DNA from 4 places in the Lysinibacillus sp. NPDC093190 genome. Region 3 is predicted to be linked to each of the others. Evidence: riboswitches for the same ligand, from Rfam matches in the RefSeq annotation. Region 3 holds a riboswitch; each other region holds the start of a gene.
What was found. A riboswitch is a leader RNA that binds a small molecule or an ion and turns the genes downstream of it on or off. The one in region 3 is predicted to bind S-adenosylmethionine.
Positions count from the first base shown of each region.

Region 1: it holds a riboswitch for S-adenosylmethionine, as region 3 does, so the genes downstream of both, ACQKOF_RS22150 (bifunctional homocysteine S-methyltransferase/methylenetetrahydrofolate reductase) here and ACQKOF_RS22725 (methionine ABC transporter ATP-binding protein) in region 3, are expected to answer to the same signal.
Region 2: it holds a riboswitch for S-adenosylmethionine, as region 3 does, so the genes downstream of both, ACQKOF_RS08285 (MetQ/NlpA family ABC transporter substrate-binding protein) here and ACQKOF_RS22725 (methionine ABC transporter ATP-binding protein) in region 3, are expected to answer to the same signal.
Region 4: it holds a riboswitch for S-adenosylmethionine, as region 3 does, so the genes downstream of both, metK (methionine adenosyltransferase) here and ACQKOF_RS22725 (methionine ABC transporter ATP-binding protein) in region 3, are expected to answer to the same signal.

Region 1 covers NZ_JBNNVG010000039.1:5,998-11,183, forward strand. Annotated here, with positions in the region: gene ACQKOF_RS22145 (protoporphyrinogen oxidase) at 1-1,096, shown strand, start outside; SAM riboswitch class I at 1,222-1,321, shown strand; gene ACQKOF_RS22150 (bifunctional homocysteine S-methyltransferase/methylenetetrahydrofolate reductase) at 1,668-3,515, shown strand; gene metH (methionine synthase) at 3,508-5,186, shown strand, end outside.
Region 2 covers NZ_JBNNVG010000007.1:152,706-157,891, forward strand. Annotated here, with positions in the region: gene ACQKOF_RS08275 (PhzF family phenazine biosynthesis protein) at 1-470, opposite strand, end outside; gene ACQKOF_RS08280 (pyridoxal phosphate-dependent aminotransferase) at 601-1,770, shown strand; SAM riboswitch class I at 2,008-2,113, shown strand; gene ACQKOF_RS08285 (MetQ/NlpA family ABC transporter substrate-binding protein) at 2,308-3,141, shown strand; gene ACQKOF_RS08290 (methionine ABC transporter ATP-binding protein) at 3,247-4,272, shown strand; gene ACQKOF_RS08295 (methionine ABC transporter permease) at 4,265-4,936, shown strand; gene ACQKOF_RS08300 (enoyl-CoA hydratase/isomerase family protein) at 4,950-5,186, shown strand, end outside.
Region 3 covers NZ_JBNNVG010000042.1:5-5,190, reverse strand. Annotated here, with positions in the region: gene ACQKOF_RS22745 (arsenate reductase family protein) at 1-22, shown strand, start outside; gene gcvH (glycine cleavage system protein GcvH) at 103-483, shown strand; gene ACQKOF_RS22735 (hypothetical protein) at 670-1,011, shown strand; gene ACQKOF_RS22730 (thioredoxin family protein) at 1,028-1,330, shown strand; SAM riboswitch class I at 1,396-1,500, shown strand; gene ACQKOF_RS22725 (methionine ABC transporter ATP-binding protein) at 1,841-2,869, shown strand; gene ACQKOF_RS22720 (methionine ABC transporter permease) at 2,859-3,527, shown strand; gene ACQKOF_RS22715 (MetQ/NlpA family ABC transporter substrate-binding protein) at 3,881-4,729, shown strand.
Region 4 covers NZ_JBNNVG010000037.1:16,714-21,899, forward strand. Annotated here, with positions in the region: gene ACQKOF_RS21750 (alanine/glycine:cation symporter family protein) at 1-257, opposite strand, end outside; gene ACQKOF_RS21755 (alpha/beta hydrolase) at 385-1,191, opposite strand; gene ACQKOF_RS21760 (gamma carbonic anhydrase family protein) at 1,328-1,849, shown strand; gene metK (methionine adenosyltransferase) at 2,022-3,218, opposite strand; SAM riboswitch class I at 3,507-3,625, opposite strand; gene pckA (phosphoenolpyruvate carboxykinase (ATP)) at 4,175-5,186, shown strand, end outside.

The sequences.
Region 1 (5,186 bases), on a different contig from region 3:
GCTACATGCCATCCCAGCAGACTCAACGTTCGGTATTCCTATGAGCTTACTATCACTTGAGGAAAGCACGCTTGTATCAGAGGAAGGTAAAAAAGAAGCATTAAAGGATTTAACAATGCCAAATGAAGTGTTTACAAAGGAAAGTTCAATTGGAGAATTTTTAACGTATTATTTAGGAGAGGAGCTTGTTCAAAACCAAATAGCGCCCGTACTTGCAGGTGTATATTCTGGAGATCTAAATCAACTTTCAATTGCTTCCACTTTACCGTATTTAATCGATTACAAAAACGATTACGGTAGTATTATTAAAGGTTTCGATGCAAACAGAGAACAATTTTTAAAAGCTGCCAATAAAAAATTTATTTCATTTAAAAATGGTTTATCATCACTAATAGATCGACTTGAAGAAACACTAACGGATGTAGAAATTATAAAAGGGGTTGCCACTACTAATGTTAAAAAGCAGGAGAATCAATATTCTGTTACTTTAGCAAACGGTAAAATGATGGAGGCAAATCATGTTGTAATGGCACTGCCAAATGGAGCGGTACAAAGTTTATTGCAGGATGAATCTTTGAACTGCTACTTTGAACAATTCAATACTGCATCCGCCATTACGATTTACTTAGGATTTGACGTACCCGATAATAGATTACCCGCGGATGGAACAGGCTATATTGTGTCACATAATTCGGGTGTTATATGTAATGCAGCAACGTGGACAAGTCGCAAATGGAAACACACCTCAGTAGAAGGGAAATTACTTGTACGACTGTTTTATAAGAGCATTAACCCTGAGTATGAGAGATTGCGTATGATGACAGATGAAGAGTTAGCAGCTGTTGCTCTAGAGGATGTAAGAAAAAGCTTGGGCATTGAGGAAAAACCAACTGTTGTTGACGTGACAAAATGGATCGACCAGATGCCAAAGTATGACTTGGCACATCGTGAAGCGTTGCAAGGTCTTGTACAAGAGCTTGAGAAAAACTATCCAAATTTATCTATAGCGGGATGCTCTTATTTTGGAGTAGGCATAGGTGCATGTATTCAAAATGGTAAAAAAATTGGTGAGGAACTTGCTGGAAAACTATCGTAATTGTTTAAAATAAATCAAAATATAATATTTTTCGTAAAAATTATCCTTTGTTCTGTGAAATAGTCTTGACTCAATCATTCGTAAAGGATATGATTCTTTTAATTATTTAAAAAATTCATACTAAATTCTTATCAAGAGAAGCTGAGGGACTGGCCCTATGAAGCTTCAGCAACCAACTTTTTGTCAGGTGCTAAATCCAGAAGACCGTTGTGTCGAAGATGAGAAGGAAAAACAATTACGAAACGACGTAAAAGCCTTCTTTTTTTATGAAAGAAGGCTTTTTTATTTAACTTCTTTCAGCAGAAGTCTCCCACCTATATAGGTGGTGAGATGAATGCGGATTTAAGTTACTTTTCAGCGGGTATCCATATATCCGCTGAAAGAAGTTAAAGCCTCCGGCGGATGTCACGTAATCGGAAAGGAGTTCTTAGAGGATGTTAGCCTAAAATCATCGCATCCATGCGATAACGGCTAACTGGCCTGCATCGTGCAGGCCTAAGCACAAAGCCGATTCCGGACGCAATTATGCCGAGGCATAATTGATAAAGATAAGGGAAGAGAGGCTAGTTTTATGGGATTGCTTGAAAGGTTAAAAACGCATGTTCTTACAGCGGATGGCGCAATTGGTACGGTTTTATACGGCTATGGCTTGGAGTACTGCCATGAGGAAATGAATGTACAGAGACCTGAATTAATTGAAAAGATTCATAGAGAATATATAGCAGCTGGTGCCGATATTATTCAAACGAACACTTACGGAGCTAATGCCATAAAATTAGCCCGTTATGGATTAGAATCTCGTGTGCAGCAGTTTAATGAAGCCGCTATAACGATTGCAAAACGAGCAGCGGCAGATGGTGGACAATTTGTCTTAGGTACTATTGGAGGAATCCGTGGTATTCGTAAAAGTGACGCATCGTTAGAGGGAATTTTAGCAACAGTTGATGAGCAGGCAACTGTTTTACTTGCAGGAAATCCAGATGGTCTTTTACTTGAAACTTATTATGATTTTGAAGAGCTAACAGCGACTTTAACAATGCTACGAGGTAAAACGAAATTACCGATTATTGCTCAAGTTTCTATGCACGAACCCGGAATTTTGCAAAATGGAATGAGCTTAAATAACGCCTTACATAAACTTGAAGCGCTAGGTGCTGATATCGTTGGTGTTAACTGTCGTTTAGGCCCTCACCATACTATACAAGCATTCGAAGGGGTAGAGCTTCCTAAGAAGGCATTTATGTCAGCATATCCGAACGCCTCTCTCCTTGATTTGGAGGATGGCCGTGTCGTATATGAGTCAGAGGCAGATTATTTTGGTCGAGCAGCTGTAGAGCTTCGTGATCAGGGGGTACGTTTAATTGGTGGCTGCTGTGGTACGACACCAAAGCATATTGCTGCAGCGAAAAAGTACTTAGAGGAGCTATCCCCGGTCGAGGAAAAGTATGCAAAGCCAGAAAAAGTAGAGGTTGTACGTGAGGCAGAGCCAGCAAATTATGAGCCATTACATGTAAAAGTAAAACGTGAACGCTCAGTAATAGTGGAGTTAGATACACCAAGACATTTAGAGATCGAAGGCTTTATTGAAGGTGCAAAAAAAATATATGAGGCGGGCGCGGATGTAGTCATGATGGCCGATAATTCACTTGCTTCTCCAAGGATTAGTAATGTCGCAATGGGAGCCTTACTGAAAGAAACACACGGGGTACGCCCGTTGACACATATAACATGCCGAGATCGTAATTTAATTGGTCTTCAATCACATTTAATGGGATTAAATGCACTAGGGATTCATGATATTTTAGCAGTTACTGGAGATCCGACAAAGGTAGGCGATTTCCCAGGAGCAACTAGCGTTTATGATGTATCTTCAATGGAGCTCATCCAATTAATAAAACAGTTAAATGAAGGTGTATCGTTTTCAGGGAAACCACTTCGTAAAAAGGCGAATTTCTCTGTAGCGGCTGCCTTTAATCCTAACGTACGTGTGCTCGATCGCGCTGTCTCTCGATTAGAAAAGAAAATTGAACATGGGGCAGATTATTTTATTTCACAGCCTGTTTATACAAAGGAAAAAATCGTGGAAATTTACGAGGCGACAAAGCATTTAGAAACACCAATTTATATAGGTATTATGCCAGTAACTAGCTATAAAAGTGCGGAGTTCTTACATCATGAAGTGCCAGGCATCAAACTATCTGATGATGCGTTAGCACGTATGAAGGCTTGTGGTGAAGATAAGGAACGCGCAACACTAGAAGGGATTGCAATTGCCAAGGAATTAGTAGAAGTAGCAACGGAATATTTCAATGGTATTTACCTCATCACACCATTTTTACGCTACGATATGACACTAGAATTAATGAAATTTATTGAGCAATTGGATGAACAGAAAAAAGGGGTAAGTATAAATGGCTAAGCACTTGATTGAAGAGCAACTAGAGAAACGAATTTTAATTCTTGATGGCGCAATGGGTACAATGCTACAAAATGAAAATTTATCAGCAGAGGATTTTGGCGGCGAGGAATATGATGGCTGTAATGAAAATCTCGTGCTAACTAGACCAGATGTGCTTGAAAAGGTTCATAGAAAATATTTAGAGGCTGGAGCAGATATTATTTGTACAAATACATTTGGAGGTACACCACTTGTATTAAATGAATATGATCTTGGTACGAAGGCAGAAGAAATCAATAAACGTGCTGTAGAAATTGCACGCAAAGTAGTGGATGAGTTTTCAACATCCGATTGGCCACGTTTTGTTGCGGGGGCTATGGGACCAACTACAAAAACCTTGTCGGTTACAGGTGGTATTACATTCGATGAGTTAGAGGAAAACTTTTATGTTCAGGCAAAGGCATTAATCGAAGCAGGATCGGACGTCCTATTGCTAGAAACTAGTCAGGATATGCTAAATGTTAAGGCGGGGACATTGGGGATATCTCGTGCCTTTGAAGCAACTGGAAAAGAGCTACCTGTAATGATATCGGGAACAATTGAACCGATGGGAACGACACTGGCTGGTCAAACAATTGATGCTTTTTACATTTCTATTGAGCATATTAAACCATTGTCAGTGGGCTTAAACTGTGCGACTGGACCAGAGTTTATGACTGATCATATCCGTTCACTAGCAGAGCTTTCAACAGGCTATATTAGCTGTTATCCGAATGCAGGCTTACCTGACGAGGAAGGCTGCTATCATGAATCACCTGAATCACTGTCACAGAAGCTAAAAGGCTTTGCAGAAAAGGGCTGGCTGAATATAGTTGGAGGATGCTGTGGTACAACGCCAGCACATATTACTGCTATTCGAGAGGTACTAAAATCCGAAAAGCCTCGCCAATTACCAGATGCAACACATGGTCATGTAGTATCAGGTATAGAGCCATTAGTGTATGACGATTCTATGCGTCCATTATTTATTGGGGAACGGACAAATGTAATCGGCTCTCGTAAGTTTAAAAATTTAATTATTGATGGGAAGTTTGAGGAAGCAGCAGAAATTGCTCGAGCTCAGGTGAAAAATGGAGCACATGTTATCGATATATGTTTAGCAAATCCTGACCGCGATGAACTAGCGGATATGCGTGGCTTTATGCAGGAGGTTGTAAAAAAAGTAAAAGTACCTCTTGTTATTGACTCGACAGATGAAAAAATAATTGAGGAAGCACTTAAGTTTTCTCAAGGGAAAGCCATCATTAATTCTATTAACTTAGAGGATGGCGAGGAGCGTTTTGACGCAGTTTTACCGTTAGTGAAAAAATATGGTGCCTCTTTAGTTGTGGGTACAATTGATGAGCAAGGCATGGCAGTTGATCGATATCGCAAGCTAGAGATTGCTGAGCGTTCATATAAACTGTTAACAGAAAAATGGGGTATTGCTCCTGAAGATATTATTTTTGACCCACTAATGTTCCCTGTAGGTACAGGAGATGAACAGTATATTGGCTCAGCGCTTGAAACAGTGGAAGGAATTCGCCTTATTAAAGAAAAATTGCCACGTACATTAACGGTGCTTGGTGTAAGTAATATTTCGTTCGGATTACCACCAGTAGGTCGTGAAGTATTAAATGCTGTGTATTTATA
Region 2 (5,186 bases), on a different contig from region 3:
TCTTCGTGACTTAGCTCCACTATATAATCCAATTCTGTTTTTCCTACATATGTTGGTTTCATACCAAGCCATTCTTCAAGCTCCAAAGGACATTCCATCTCTTCTAACCGATACTTCTGAATTGTTATTTCAACTAGTTCATTCAACCAATTTGCTTGCAAAGGACCACTTAAAGTCTGGAATGTAATCGAAGAATTGACGGGTACAATCCCTTGTTTCCAGAGTAAAAAAGCACTAGCAATTGTTCCATGTCCACAAATCGGTATTTCCTTTGCTGGCGTAAACCATCTAAGAAAAAAATCATCATCTTTCTTTTGGACAAAAGCTGTTGTTGGTACAGGAATCTCCTGAGCAATTTCCTGCATGGTCGACTCAGGTATGGCTGAATCAAGTAAACAGACTGCTGCGGGATTTCCCTTGTAAAGCTCTGTAGTAAAAGCATTGACGATAAAATATGAGACTTTGTTCAATTTTCCCACCTCATTTGGGTCTCTTTTTGTTTTCAGTTAACTGAAAAGGCTCTAGACAATTACTAAAAAAAGTAATATTATGTGCATCATATCTTTAATAATTATTATATTCTGAAAAAGGTGGACGTGCATGGAATTCTCAAAAAAACTACAGCAACTCCCAACTCAATTTTTTGCAGCACTTGTGCAAAAAGTAAACACTGCTCTAGCTGAAGGGCGTGATGTTATTAATCTTGGCCAAGGTAATCCAGACCAACCCACTCCTCCACATATTATTAAAGCATTACAGGAGGCAGCAGAAAATCCTCAAAATCATAAATACTCTCCATTTCGTGGCATAGTAGAATTACGCCAAGCAGCAGCAAGCTTCTACAAGCGTGAATACAATGTTGACATTGACCCTGAAACAGAGGTAGCTATTCTCGGTGGTACGAAAATCGGTCTTGTTGAGCTACCGTTAGCCGTTTTAAATCCCGGTGATACAATGCTATTACCGGATCCAGGATATCCAGATTACTTATCTGGTGTTATATTAGGTGATGTAAATTTTGAAGTCATGCCACTTTTTGCAGAAAATAATTTCCTACCTGATTATAATGCTTTATCCGATGAAGTAAAAGAAAAGGCAAAGCTTCTTTACTTGAATTACCCGAATAACCCAACTGGTGGTACTGCAACACTTGAATTTTTCGAGGAAACAGTACGCTTTGCAAAAGAGCACAATATTATCGTATCACATGATTTTGCCTACGGTGCGATTGGGTTTGACGGCAATAGACCTATCAGTTTCCTGCAAGCAGACGGTGCGAAAGATGTCGGTATTGAAATGTATACATTATCCAAAACGTACAATATGGCAGGCTGGCGCATTGGTTTTGCAGTTGGTAACCCCGATATTGTTGCAGCCATTAACCTTATTCAAGATCATCTATTTTGTAGTCAATTTCCTGCAGTGCAACAAGCCGCGGCAGTTGCACTTACTGCTTCCCAGAGTTGCGCGGATGGACTAAGAGCGACTTACGAGCGTCGGCGAAACGTCCTGATTGAGGAAGCTCAGCGAATTGGTTGGCAAGTAACAGCACCGAGAGGCTCTTTCTTTGCATGGCTCCCTGTTCCATTAGGTTTTACGAGTGAACAATTTGCCGATTTATTGCTCGACAAAGCTGATATCGCAGTAGCTGCAGGCAATGGCTTCGGTCAATATGGTGAAGGCTATGTGCGGGTTGGCTTACTTGTTAGCGAAGACCGCTTATGTGAAGCGATCAGCAGAATTGAAAAATTAAACTTATTTAGCTCATGAACATTTCAATCCCCCTACCTGACTAGACTCTACCCGAAAAACTGTTCCATTAGCTCAACTTGCTATGGGAACAGTTTTTCATTTCACTATCTTTTTTAGTTGCTCCAGCCCTTCTTCTAGCGGATTCTGTTTCAACTAAATATTATAATAAAATAAAAAATTTTAAAAATTCGATTGACTTACTATATCCTATAATTTATATTAGTTCTATCGGATTTACAAAAAAATATTATAAATCTCTTATCAAGAGTAGCTGAGGGACTGGCCCTATGAAGCTCGGCAACCTCCTTTTTTTAAGGAAGGTGCTAAATCCTGCAAACGATCATCGTTTGAAAGATAAGAGAGGACACTTTTTCATGAGCCTCTCTTAATTTTTTAAGAGAGTTTTTTTTATCTTCATTTATATGAAGATAAAAGCCTCCGGCGGATGTCACGGATTTTGAATTGTGCTAGCACAATTCAAAATCCGGACGGCAATTACGCCAAGGCGAAATTGTTTTTTTAAAAACCGATAAAACAACTTTGGAGGTATGTTTCATGAAAAAGAAAAACAAAATTTTATTAGGTTTAGCGAGTCTCACATTGGTAGCAGCATTAGTAGGCTGTGGTACTAAAGAAGATAGTAAAGATAGTCAAAGTAAGGCTATTAATGAACATAAAATTGTAGTAGGTGTAACTTCTGGTCCACACGAGCAAATTGCAGAGGTTGCTGCAAAAGTTGCCAAAGAACAGGGCTTAGAGGTAGAAGTAAAATCTTTCTCTGATTATGTTTTACCAAATACATCGTTAGCCGAGGGTGATCTTGATGTAAATAGCTATCAACACAAGCCATTCCTCGATACATTTAACAAAGATCACAATACAGATTTAGTGCCAGTAGGAAAAACAATTTTAAATCCTTTAGGCATTTACTCTGAAAAATATAAATCACTCGATGAAGTACCTGATGGTGCAACATTCGGATTGCCAAATGATCCAACGAACGGAGCTCGTGCCCTATTTGTCCTTCAAGAGGCCGGCTATATTAAATTAAAAGACGGTACCGGCTTAACAGCATCTATTCGCGATGTGGAAGAAAATAAAAAGAATTTAAAATTCATAGAATTAGAAGCTGCACAAATTCCAAAACAGCTTAGTGAAGTAGATGTGGCAGCTATTAATACGAACTTCGCTCTTGATGCTGGCATTAATCCTAAAAAAGATTCAATCCTTTTAGAATCTACTGACTCTCCTTATGTGAATTACATTGCAGTCCGTGCTGAAAACGAAGACGACCCAACAATCAAAAAATTCGTTGAAGCTTATCAATCTGATGAAGTACGTAAATTTATAGAAGAAAAATTCCAAGGTTCTGTAATTCCAAGCTGGTAAGTGACAATTAAGGACCCTTCATAAAATCGAGAATCTGCAAGACTCCTACAGGAAAGCTAGCAGATTCTTGCTTTATAGAAGGTCTTAGAAAGGAGATATCACAGTATGATTCAATTAGAAAATATAACAAAAGAATTTAAAACTAAAAAAGGTATCGTCAAAGCAATAGATGGTATTAACTTACATGTCAAAAAAGGTGAAATTCATGGAGTTATTGGCTATAGTGGCGCAGGAAAAAGTACCCTTATTCGCTGTGTCAATTTATTAGAGCGTCCAACAACAGGAAAGGTATTGATTGATCATGTAGATATTACTTCCCTTTCTCTAAACGACCTCCGCAAAACCCGTCAAAAAATCGGGATGATCTTCCAGCATTTTAACCTCTTAAAAACAGCGACTGTTTACAACAATATTTCGGTACCATTAAAGCTTCTTGGCTATAACGACTCCGAAGTAAAAAAACGCGTTGCAAAATATGCAGAAATTGTTGGCCTAACAGAGAAATTAGATAGTTATCCTAGCCAGCTTTCAGGTGGTCAAAAACAACGTGTCGCTATTGCACGTGCCCTTGCCCAAGAGCCTGAGATTTTGCTCAGTGATGAAGCGACAAGTGCACTCGATCCTGAAACAACTGACGCCATTCTTGAGCTTCTCTTGAAAATTAATCGTGAGCTAGGCATCACTATTTTACTCATTACACATGAAATGAATGTTATACAAAAAATTTGCGATGATGTATCCGTTCTTGAATCAGGGACAGTTGTGGAATATGGCTCTGCTATAGAACTATTTTCGAAGCCTCAGCATCCAACGACCCGAAAGTTTTTAAATACCATTTCTCAACGTAATTTATCCCCTTCCCTTATCGAGCAATTAAATGTTTCGGGAAGTGTTATTCGTTTAACATTCCTTGGTGAGAGTACAGGAAAACCATTACTTGCAGAAGTGAGCAAAGTTTATGATGTTCAACCAAATATTTTAACAGCCAATATCATTGAATTAAAAAACGGCATTGTCGGTAATATTGTCGTGCATCTACACGGTGAGGCACATATCGTAGAAAAAGCACTTAAGTATTTTGCAGAAAATGGGGTAAGCGTTGAAGAATTAGGAGGCGAATTAAATGAATAGCATTCAAAGCTTCTTTGCAGATTGGTCAGATGTTATTGGGAAATCCATTATCGAAACCTTCCAAATGGTCGGGATTTCATTATTCTTTTCTATTTTAATTGGGATTCCGTTAGGGCTTTTAATCGTTTTAACTCGTCCGGGGCAATCGTTTGAAAATAAATTTCTCTATCAATTTTTCAATTTATTTATTAATATTATTCGCTCTGTACCGTTCATTATTTTACTATTCTTCATTTTACCGTTCACGAAGCTAATCGTTGGCACAACTATTGGTGTAAAAGGTGTTATTGTGCCGCTTGTTGTTTATACAGCGCCTTATATTGCGCGCCTTATGGAAACGGCACTTTTAGAAGTTGATCCAGGTGTTGTGGAAGCTTATACAGCAATGGGTATTAAACGTCGTCATATTATTTGGAATGTCTTACTACGTGAGGCTCGCCCATCCATTATTTTGGGCTTAACGATTGCCACAATCGGTCTTATAGGCGCAACAGCAATGGCAGGAATGGTTGGTGCTGGTGGTTTAGGTGACCTTGCATACCGTTACGGGCATTTACGATATGAGGTCGATGTGATGTATGCGACAGTGTTTATCTTAATCATCCTTGTTCAGATTATTCAATCAATAGGTAACCGCTTTGCCGTGAAGCTAAAGAAAGATTAGTAGGAGGATTACGATGACAAATGAAATTTATGTAGAGAAAAATGGCTATATCGCTACCCTGGTGTTAAATCGACCTGAAAAACGCAACTCTTTATCGAAAGCTATGTTCCAAACCATTTTAGATAATCTTGAAGCTTTACGTACAGATTCTTCTATTAAAATCTTAATTATTCGTGGTGTTAATGAAGTTGCCTTTTCTTCAGGTGCAGATATTAGCGAGTTTTTAGACATTCGTCATGCAACCAATCAT
Region 3 (5,186 bases):
TTTTGAGCAAGCTTGGAAATAACGCTTTTAATCTTGTTTTTATGGAAGAAGTATGGCACACTGAAAATGAATATATTACATATTTATGGAGGGGTTTTTTGCATGAGCACACCTAAAGACTTACGTTACTCTGAAGAGCACGAATGGGTGAAAGTAGAAGATGGTAAAGTACGTATCGGTATTTCTCATTTCGCACAATCTGAACTTGGAGATATCGTTTTCGTTGAGCTTCCACAAGTTGGCGACGAAATCAAAACTGATGATCCATTCGGTAGCGTAGAATCTGTAAAAACAGTTTCTGAATTATACGCACCAATCTCAGGTACAGTAGTTGAAGTAAATGCAGATTTAGAAGATAGCCCAGAATTCGTTAATGAATCACCATATGAAAAAGCATGGATGGTCGTTGTAGAGCCTGCTGATGCATCAGAAGTTGAAAAGCTTATGACAGCTGAGCAATACGAAGAAATGATTGCTGAATAAGACAAGCCTGTATTAGAAAAACGTCGGAAACTACCGACGTTTTTTATTATCTTCATTCATCCTGCTCCTATAGTAAGAGAGGTGAATGTAAGTATATTCCTTTATCAATAGGTGTCTAACTGTATCAACGATAAAGTTTATTGATATAATGGATTATAAGGGATATGTCTAAATGGGGGTGGCGTGATGGTCGAGGGAAAATGCTTAATTGTCGAAGGCCGATCGGATAAGCTTCAAATTGAACCTATTATAAATGAAGATGTTAAAATACTTTGTACGAATGGTACAATTGGTGTGCATCAATTAGAAGAGCTACTTGATCCATACGAGGGTTGTGAGCTTTATACGTTTTTTGATGCAGATACATCGGGTGATAAACTACGAGCATTAATGGACAGACATTATCCAGAGGCTGAGCATTTACGTACGATGCCAACATATAAGGAAGTTGAGACAACTCCGAGGAAGGTGTTAGCAGCGATATTGCTTCGTGCACACTTCTCAATCCATAATGAATATATTTTGTAAGGTTGCGTGAAAAATGATGGAAGAATGGTCAAAAGAGCAGTGGGACGCGGTTGTCCAGTCAGGTGAAAAAGCTGCCTTTTATTTATATACGCCTATGTGTGGAACATGTGCGGTTGCATCGAAAATGATGACGGTTGTTGAGCAATTACTGCCACAGCTTCAGGTCGGTAAAGCGAATATTAATTTTATAGAGCAAATAGCTTATGCTCATAAAATCGAAAGTGTACCATGTTTACTCGTATGTGAAGGCGGAGAAGTGACAGAAAAGGTTTATGCCTTTCAATCCGTACCGTATTTATACGAATTGTTAAAAAATTAATTGACTGAACTTTACTCGCGTGGTAAAGTAACAAATATATTAAAAAAACAATTAAATATATCGAACTCTTATAAAGAGCGGCGGAGGGAAGTGCCCTATGAAGCCCGGCAACCATCACAATCGTGAAAAGGTGCCAAATCACCCAAAGATTTATCTTTGAAAGATGAGAGAACGGTTTAGCGTATATTACGTGACCCCTTCTACTTGTCTTTAAGTGAAGGGGTTTTTAATTTTTTTCAGCGGGTGTCCAAGCACCTGTACCTGTCGCTACGCTTTCTGTACAAAAGACATCCGCTGAAATAGAGGGACTCAGTCTAAGAACGCCACGTCCTGTGGTAATTTATCTGTGCGAAAGCGTAGCGGCAACAACAACACACGACTGAGTGACCAACTTCGTGCTGCTGACGCTACGTTAGCACTACGCTTTCGCGCAAAAAACATCTGTTGGCCTAAAGCCTCCGGACGCAATTATGCCGAGGCATAATTGATATAAGAAAAGGAGAATTCGCTATGATTCAGCTGCAAAATATTACGAAGAAATACAAAACCGCGAATGGCGAATTAACAGCAGTCAAAGACGTCAACCTTTCTATCAATAAAGGTGAAATTTTTGGCATTATCGGCTATAGTGGCGCTGGTAAAAGTACAATGATTCGCTTGTTAAACGGTTTAGAAAAGCCTACATCTGGTACGGTAACGGTTAACAATCAAGAATTTTCATCCATAAAGGGACAAAAGCTCAGAGATGCTAGACAAAAGGTTAGTATGATTTTCCAGCATTTCAATTTACTTTGGTCTAGAACTGTTGAAGAAAACATCGCTTTTCCACTAGAAATCGCAGGTGTTCCAAAGGCAAAACGTGAAACACGTGTGAAAGAATTGATAACTTTAGTTGGCTTAGAAGGGCGCGCTAAAGCATATCCATCACAACTATCAGGGGGACAAAAGCAACGTGTAGGTATCGCTCGTGCGCTTGCTAATAATCCAGAGGTATTGTTATGTGATGAGGCAACATCCGCACTCGATCCGGAGACAACAGATGCTATCCTGGATCTCCTTGTCGATATTAACGAACGATTAGGTCTAACGATTGTGTTAATTACACATGAAATGCACGTTATTCGCAAAATTTGTCATCGTGTAGCGGTTATGGAAGCTGGAGAAATTGTAGAACGTGGTGAAGTATTACAAGTATTCCAAGCTCCACAAGCTGCCATTACGAAAAAATTCGTTTCTCAAATTACAGATACGAAGGAAACACAGGAAACTGTGGCACAAATTAAAGCAAATTACCCTAATGGACAACTTGTTAAGCTAATCTTTGTAGGAGAAAAAACAGAGCAGCCTGTCATTTCACATCTTGTGAAACAGTTTGATGTAGAAGTAAGTATTGTACATGGTAATATTTCGCAAACGAAAAATGGCGCGTACGGCACACTTGTTGTACAAATTGTTGGCTCAGAGGAAAATGTTGCTGCTGCACTGAGCTACTTAAATACAGTCGAAGTACAAACGGAGGTGATTACAAATGTTAACTAGTCTTTTTCCGAATGTCGACTGGGAAAAAATGTGGGACGCTACGTATGAAACGTTGTACATGACAACAATTTCTACGATCATCACATTTATACTTGGATTAGTAATTGGAATCTTATTGTTTTTATCAAGTCCCAACCAACTATGGGCCAATAAAATTGTGAACTTTTTAACAGGATCAATCGTTAACATTTTCCGTTCGATTCCATTTATCGTTTTGATTATTTTATTAATTCCATTTACGAAATTTTTACTTGGCACAATTCGTGGCGCAGATGCGGCTTTACCCGCACTAATTATTGGAGCTGCACCATTCTATGCACGAATGGTATTAATTGCTTTACGTGAAATTGATAAAGGTGTTATTGAAGCAGCTCGTTCAATGGGTGCCAAAACGTCAACGATTATTTGGAAAGTATTAATTCCGGAATCTTTACCAGCGCTTATTTCTGGTCTTACTGTAACAGCTGTAGCACTTGTCGGTTATACTGCGATGGCAGGTATTATCGGTGCAGGTGGTCTAGGAAACTTAGCATTCTTAGATGGTTTCCAACGTAATCGCCAAGATGTAACTTTAATGGCGACTATATTAATCTTAATTGTAGTATTTATTATTCAATGGATTGGCGACATGATTACAATCAAAACAGATAAACGCTAAAGAGGCGCTAATAAAAATTGTAGTGACAAAAAGAGAATCTCGCTACGAACATCTAAGAGGTTATCTCGGTTTTATACCGTTAACATATTAACTTCTTTCAGCAGGTGTTCAAACACCTGCTGAGAGAAGTTAAAGCCTCCGGCGGATGTCACGGAATCAGTAAGGAGTTCATAAAGGATGTTAGCCTAAAATCATCGCATCCATGCGATAACGGCTAACTGACCTGCTTCGGTGCCGCTGCCGCTACGCTTTCGCGCAAAAAACATCTGCAGGCCTAAGACAAAGCCGATTCCGGACGCAATTATGCCGAGGCATTATTGATTTAAGAATAAGAAAAAAGGGAGAGTAATAAAATGAAGAAGCTATTAGTAGGATTATTTTTATCAGTATTAGTACTAGCTTTAGCCGCTTGTGGTGCTGGTAAAAAAGAAGATGCAAGCTCAAACTCATCATCGGGTGATAGTAAAGAAAACGTAACGTTAACAGTAGGTGCTTCGAATACACCTCATGCGGTTATTCTGGAAAAAGCAAAACCAATTTTAGCTAAAGAAGGTATCGATCTTAAAATTGAAAAATATCAAGACTATGTATTACCAAACCAACATTTAGAAACTGGCGATCTTGACGCAAACTATTTCCAACATCTACCTTACTTAGAGCTTAGCATGAAAGAAAATGGCTATGACTTTGTAAATGCTGGTGCCATTCACATTGAACCAATCGGAATTTACTCTAAAAAATATAAATCTCTTGATGATCTACCAAAAGGTGCAACAATTTTACTTTCTAGCTCAGTATCAGACCACGGTCGTATGCTTTCTTTATTAGAAGCTAAGGGCTTAATTAAATTAAAAGATGGTGTTGATAAAACAGCAGCAGAAATAAAAGATATCGCAGAAAACCCTAAAAACTTCAAATTCGATGCAAGTACAGCACCTGAAATGCTTGTACAAATGTACGAAAATAATGAAGGTGATGCGGTTCTAATCAACTCGAACTTTGCAATCGATAACGGCTTAAATCCATTGAAGGATGCAATTTCTCTTGAAGATAAAGAATCTCCATATGTAAACATTGTCGCTGTACGTGCTGGTGATGAAACAAAACGAGAAATTAAAAAATTAATAGAAGTATTAAAATCTAAAGAAATCCAAGACTTCATTATTGAAGAATGGAAAGGCTCAGTTGTACCAGTTAAATAATTCAGAAAGGGTATGTAAGTATGAAAGCTTACATACCCTTTTATCTTGTCATCAAAAGAAAAATATAAATAAGATAAACAAAGGTTGATTCACACTCCGAGTTAGCGCTTTCCGCGGGCTTGACTTTAACTTCCTTCAGCGGGTGTTTGGACACCTGCTGAAATAGAGGAATTCAGTCTAAGAACGCCACGTCCTGTGGCAACGACTGAGTGACCAACTTCGTGCCGCTGACGCTTCGCTTTCGCGCAATAAACATCTGTTGGCCTAAAGCCTCCGGCGGATGTCACGGAATCGGAAAGGAGTTCTTAAAGGATGTTAGCCTAAAATCATCGCATCCGTGCGATAACGGCTAACTGACCTGCATCGTGTTGTTGCTGCCGCTACGCTTTCGCACAGACAAAACCTGTTGTTGCTGCCGCTACGCTTTCGCACAGACAAAACCTGTTGTTGCTGCCGC
Region 4 (5,186 bases), on a different contig from region 3:
CCCATTCCAATTGCTGTAGCTGTACCGGCAATATTACCTGTACCTACTCGACCAGATAATGCGATAGACATCGCTTGGAAAGATGAAATCCCCTTTTCTGATTTTTCGCCTTTAAACATTAAAACAAACATATCTTTAATGTGTCTTACTTGTAGGAACCGTGTAATGATCGAAAAAAAGAGCCCTATTAACAAAATGCCATAAATAAACCACGGTCCCCATAAAATCTCATTAATTTTCCCAACGATTGCTTCCATTTTACCCCTCCAATTAGAAAAATAATACTTTGAGTCATTATAGTATTACATTTTTCAGAAAATTACAATATTATATTCGAGTAACAAAAAGTTAGTAATTTTTCTAGTTAATTGGAGAGGTAATTCACTATTCAATTATATAGCCAATTCTTCGAAGAGCATTATTAATAAAATCACGTATATAAACAAAAATCTCGTCACGCTCTACTTCATGAAATAGATTATGATAACAGTTTGCCCATTCTTTGAATTGAAACTCTGTAAATTCCATCTGATGTAGCCAGTTACGTGTTTGTTTAGTTTCAGTAATATTATCTTTTTCAGCTGTCATAACTAACATAGGCATATTAGGGAATTCAGCCTTAGGCAATAACACTAAATTGCGCATCATTTGCTGTAGTTCTCGATACCATTTCACTGAAACGACTGACGAAAAAGGAACCTCATCCTTCATCTCATCTCTACCTTCTAAACTGCGCGTTAATGATTCTAATGTAATTTCATGGGTCAGCTTCACATTTGCAGTCAGGGCACTTAAACTAGTTAAAGCATTTGATAGTTTACCTGGCAATAGCTTTAAATGAAGCCAAGGTGAAGTTAAGATAATCCCTGCGCATTCATATTTTCGTTTTTGCATGGTATGTAGTAATAGTGTCGCACCAAGCCCATGTCCTATAAAAAAGACAGGTAAATTATACGAAAAAGCATTCTCCATTAAATGCCTTGTATATTTGTTGTATTCTTTAAAATCTTCATCGTGAACACGAGAAAATCCTACATTTACTCCATGGTTAGGTAAATCCCCCATGACTATGTGGAAGCCTTCCAATCTAAGTTTTTCTATAAGCCATGCATACCATCGGTGATTTTCATATGCACCATGAAAAATAGCAACCACAGCCTTTGCTTGTCCATCAGCTTCCCATTTCCACATTTCACATAGTCCTCCTAAAAAAATAATTACACAATGATTATATCGGAATATCTAGCTCATTTTAATTTTATATTTCCATCAAGTTGCGTATTTGATACGATAATATTACATCATAGAAAGAAAAGAGGCGATCCTAATGATCTATCCATTTAAAGGTAAAAAACCAAATATCGATCCATCTGTTTTTATTGCCGATTATGCAACCGTTACTGGTGACGTTACAATAGGTGCTGAAACAACAATTTGGTTTAACACAGTTATTCGAGGGGATGTATCACCAACAATTATCGGAAAACGAGTTAGTATTCAAGACCTCTGTTGCTTACATCAAAGCCCTAAATATCCGCTCATTATTGAAGATGAAGTAACAGTCGGACATCAAGTAACTTTACATAGCTGTACGATTCGTAAAAAAGCCTTAATAGGTATGGGCTCTATAGTATTAGACGGAGCGGAGATTGGAGAGGGTGCATTCATTGGGGCGGGTAGTCTTGTACCTCCTGGCAAAGTCATTCCTCCAAATAGCTTAGCATTAGGGCGTCCTGCAAAGGTTGTAAGAGAATTAAACGATGAAGATAAAGAAGATATGGAACGCATCATACGTGAATATGTAGAAAAAGGACAATACTATAAATCTCTTCAAACAGAAAATAAATAGCTATTTCAACAGCTCCACGTTTGCTTGAACAACCGAGCCATACATAATTATGATTAGGGAGCTTCTCTTTTTCGATAAAAACAGCGAAAGGGGCTATTAGAATGTTGAGCCCCTTTCTGTAATAGTATTTTAAAATGTTTTTCCAGCTACTTCATTACTTTAGCTGAATAGCTTATAAGCCTGCTTTTTCTTTTAATGCGTCAGCTTTGTCTGTTTGTTCCCAAGGTACATTTAAGTCTGTACGACCGAAGTGACCATATGCTGCAGTTTGCTTATAAATAGGGCGACGAAGGTTAAGCATTTTAATAATCCCTGCTGGGCGGAGATCAAATAGCTCGCGTACCCATTTTACAATTTCACTTTCCGTAACTTTTCCTGTCCCAAATGTATCAACAGCAATAGATACAGGTTGAGCAACACCAATCGCATAAGCTAGTTGTACTTCAGCACGTTCTGCTAAACCTGCTGCTACGATATTTTTTGCCACATAGCGTGCTGCATATGCCGCTGAACGGTCTACCTTAGTTGCGTCCTTACCAGAGAAAGCACCTCCACCATGACGTGCATAGCCACCGTATGTATCAACGATGATTTTACGTCCAGTTAGACCAGCATCCCCTTTTGGACCACCAATTACGAATCGGCCAGTTGGGTTGATGAAATATTTAGTATTTGCATCTAGTAATTCACTTGGAACAACTGGAGCAATAACGAATTCTTTTAAGTCTGCTTGAATTTGCTCAAGTGTAGCTTCTTCGTCATGCTGTGTTGAAATGACAATCGTATCCACGCGCACTGGTACATTGTTTTCATCATATTCAATCGTTACTTGCGTTTTTCCGTCTGGACGTAAATATGCTAGTTCACCAGATTTACGTACTTCCGTTAAACGACGAGCCAATTTATGCGCTAAACTGATTGGTAATGGCATAAGCTCTGGCGTTTCGTTACATGCATAACCGAACATTAAGCCTTGGTCACCTGCACCAATTGCTTCAATGTCAGCATCTGTCATAGAGCCTTCACGCGCCTCTAATGCTTGGTCAACACCTTGAGCAATATCAGGTGATTGCTCACCAATAGCAACAAGTACTGCTAGGTTTTCAGCATCAAAGCCATATTTTCCACGTGTATAACCGATTTCTGCTACAGTATCACGAACGATACCTTTAATATCTACATAAGTAGAAGTAGTAATTTCTCCTGCTACTAAAACTAAGCCTGTTGTTACTGTTGTTTCACACGCTACACGTGCGTTTGGATCTTCTGCTAAAATAGCATCTAAAATGGCATCCGAAATTTGATCACAAATTTTGTCTGGATGTCCTTCTGTTACACTCTCTGATGTAAACAGTCGACGTTTTGTCATTTGGTTTCCTCCTATTACTTTTACAAATAGTATTTGCGAATTAATACGGTACTCATTACCCATGTCAAGTCCGCCCCTAAGGAGTGAACTCTTAAGCCGTTGTTGCTGTCGTTTCACTTTCGCACAATAAAACAGCTGTTGCTCTTAACACGAGGGTTTCGAAAGATCCGTCATTTTAATAAGGAAAGGACTATATACTTACCTTTATATTTGTTTTTAACAATAAAAAAATCCTTTTCTCACGTTTACTTAACATGAGGAAAGGAATAATGACTTCATAACCTTTCACTCTTATCGTTCAAGGGGTTTCCCCTTGCATCAGGTTGGCACCAGCGCATGTCGTGAAATAGTTCATGCAGGTTGCCGGGTTTCACAGGGCCTGACCCTCCACCAGCTCGGGATAAGAGTATCCGTTCAATATCTCATAATACGTAAAAGGTCGAACGTTGTCAAATATTTTTAATGTATTCTTTTAAAGAAAGTATGGGATTTATAATTTGGATTATGCTGTAATTTGAAACAAAATAATCCCTATTCTCCACCTCACATCATGTGTTAACATATGTGTGACCCCTTTACAGCACATTTTGTAGCTACAAAACATGTGGTGGATGAATATGATTGTAGCCTCTTTTCAGTTGACAACAAGCTCCAACTGATAAAAAAACCAGCTAAGACTTCACATCCTGTGCGAACCTCATGTTAGCCAAGAGCTTCCAAACGCAATTTTGCTGTGTCGAAAGTGATTGTGTGATCACTTATTATAAATAGGGTAAAAAGCATTATCAAAACGAATCAATTTACTTTTTGTCGTTTTCTTGAAAAGTAATAAAATCTGAAAAATAATTTCTGAATTAGTATAGATTATTTAAGCAATTGTGTTATACTATTTTTGAAATTAAGAAAATCTCCCTCAAACTCTAGGGAATACTATAAAAAAGGATGGTATTTAATCGATGAATTCAGTAGAAATTGCAAACGAACTGAAGGAATTATTAAGCGGCGGTAACATTAATGTTCAACTTTCAGTACCACAATTAGCTGAAAAGGCTACTTCTCGTGGTGAAGCTATGTTAACAGTAGATGGTGCAGTTCGTGCAGAAACTGGCAAATACACTGGTCGTTCACCTAAAGATAAATATACGGTAGAAGAAGATAGCACAAAAGATAAAATTGACTGGGGCAAAGTTAACCGACCAATTTCTTCTGAAGTGTTCGATAACTTATATGTAAAAGTAGTAAAATATTTAAAAGAACGTGACGAATTATTCGTATTCAAAGGCTTTGCTGGTGCTGACAAAGATTCGCAATTAAGCATCCAAGTAATCAATGAATATGCTTGGCACAATCTTTTCGCTCATCAATTATTTATCCGTCCAACTGCAGAAGAATTATCTTCTCATGTTGCTGACTTCACGGTTATCTCAGCTCCTAACTTTAAAGCAGACCCTGCTGTTGATGGCACAGCCTCTGAAACTTTCATCATTGTATCACTTGAAAAGAAAATTATCCTAATCGGTGGTACTGAATACGCTGGTGAAATCAAAAAATCTATTTTCGGTATTATGAACTACTTATTACCACAACAAGGCATCCTTTCAATGCACTGCTCAGCAAACGTTGGTGAAGCTGGTGATGTTGCATTATTCTTCGGTTTATCTGGCACTGGTAAAACTACTTTATCAGCTGATCCTGACCGTAAGCTTATCGGTGACGATGAACACGGTTGGTCTGATAATGGTGTATTCAACATTGAGGGCGGTTGCTATGCAAAAACAATTAACCTTTCTGCTGAAAAAGAACCAGAAATCTACAACGCAATCCGCTTCGGTTCTGTTCTAGAAAACGTAGCTGTTGATCCAGAAACTCGAGTTTGTAACTATGATGATGGTTCATTAACAGAAAATACACGTGTAGCTTATCCAATTCAATACATTGAAAATATTGTTGATCCATCTGTTGCAGGTC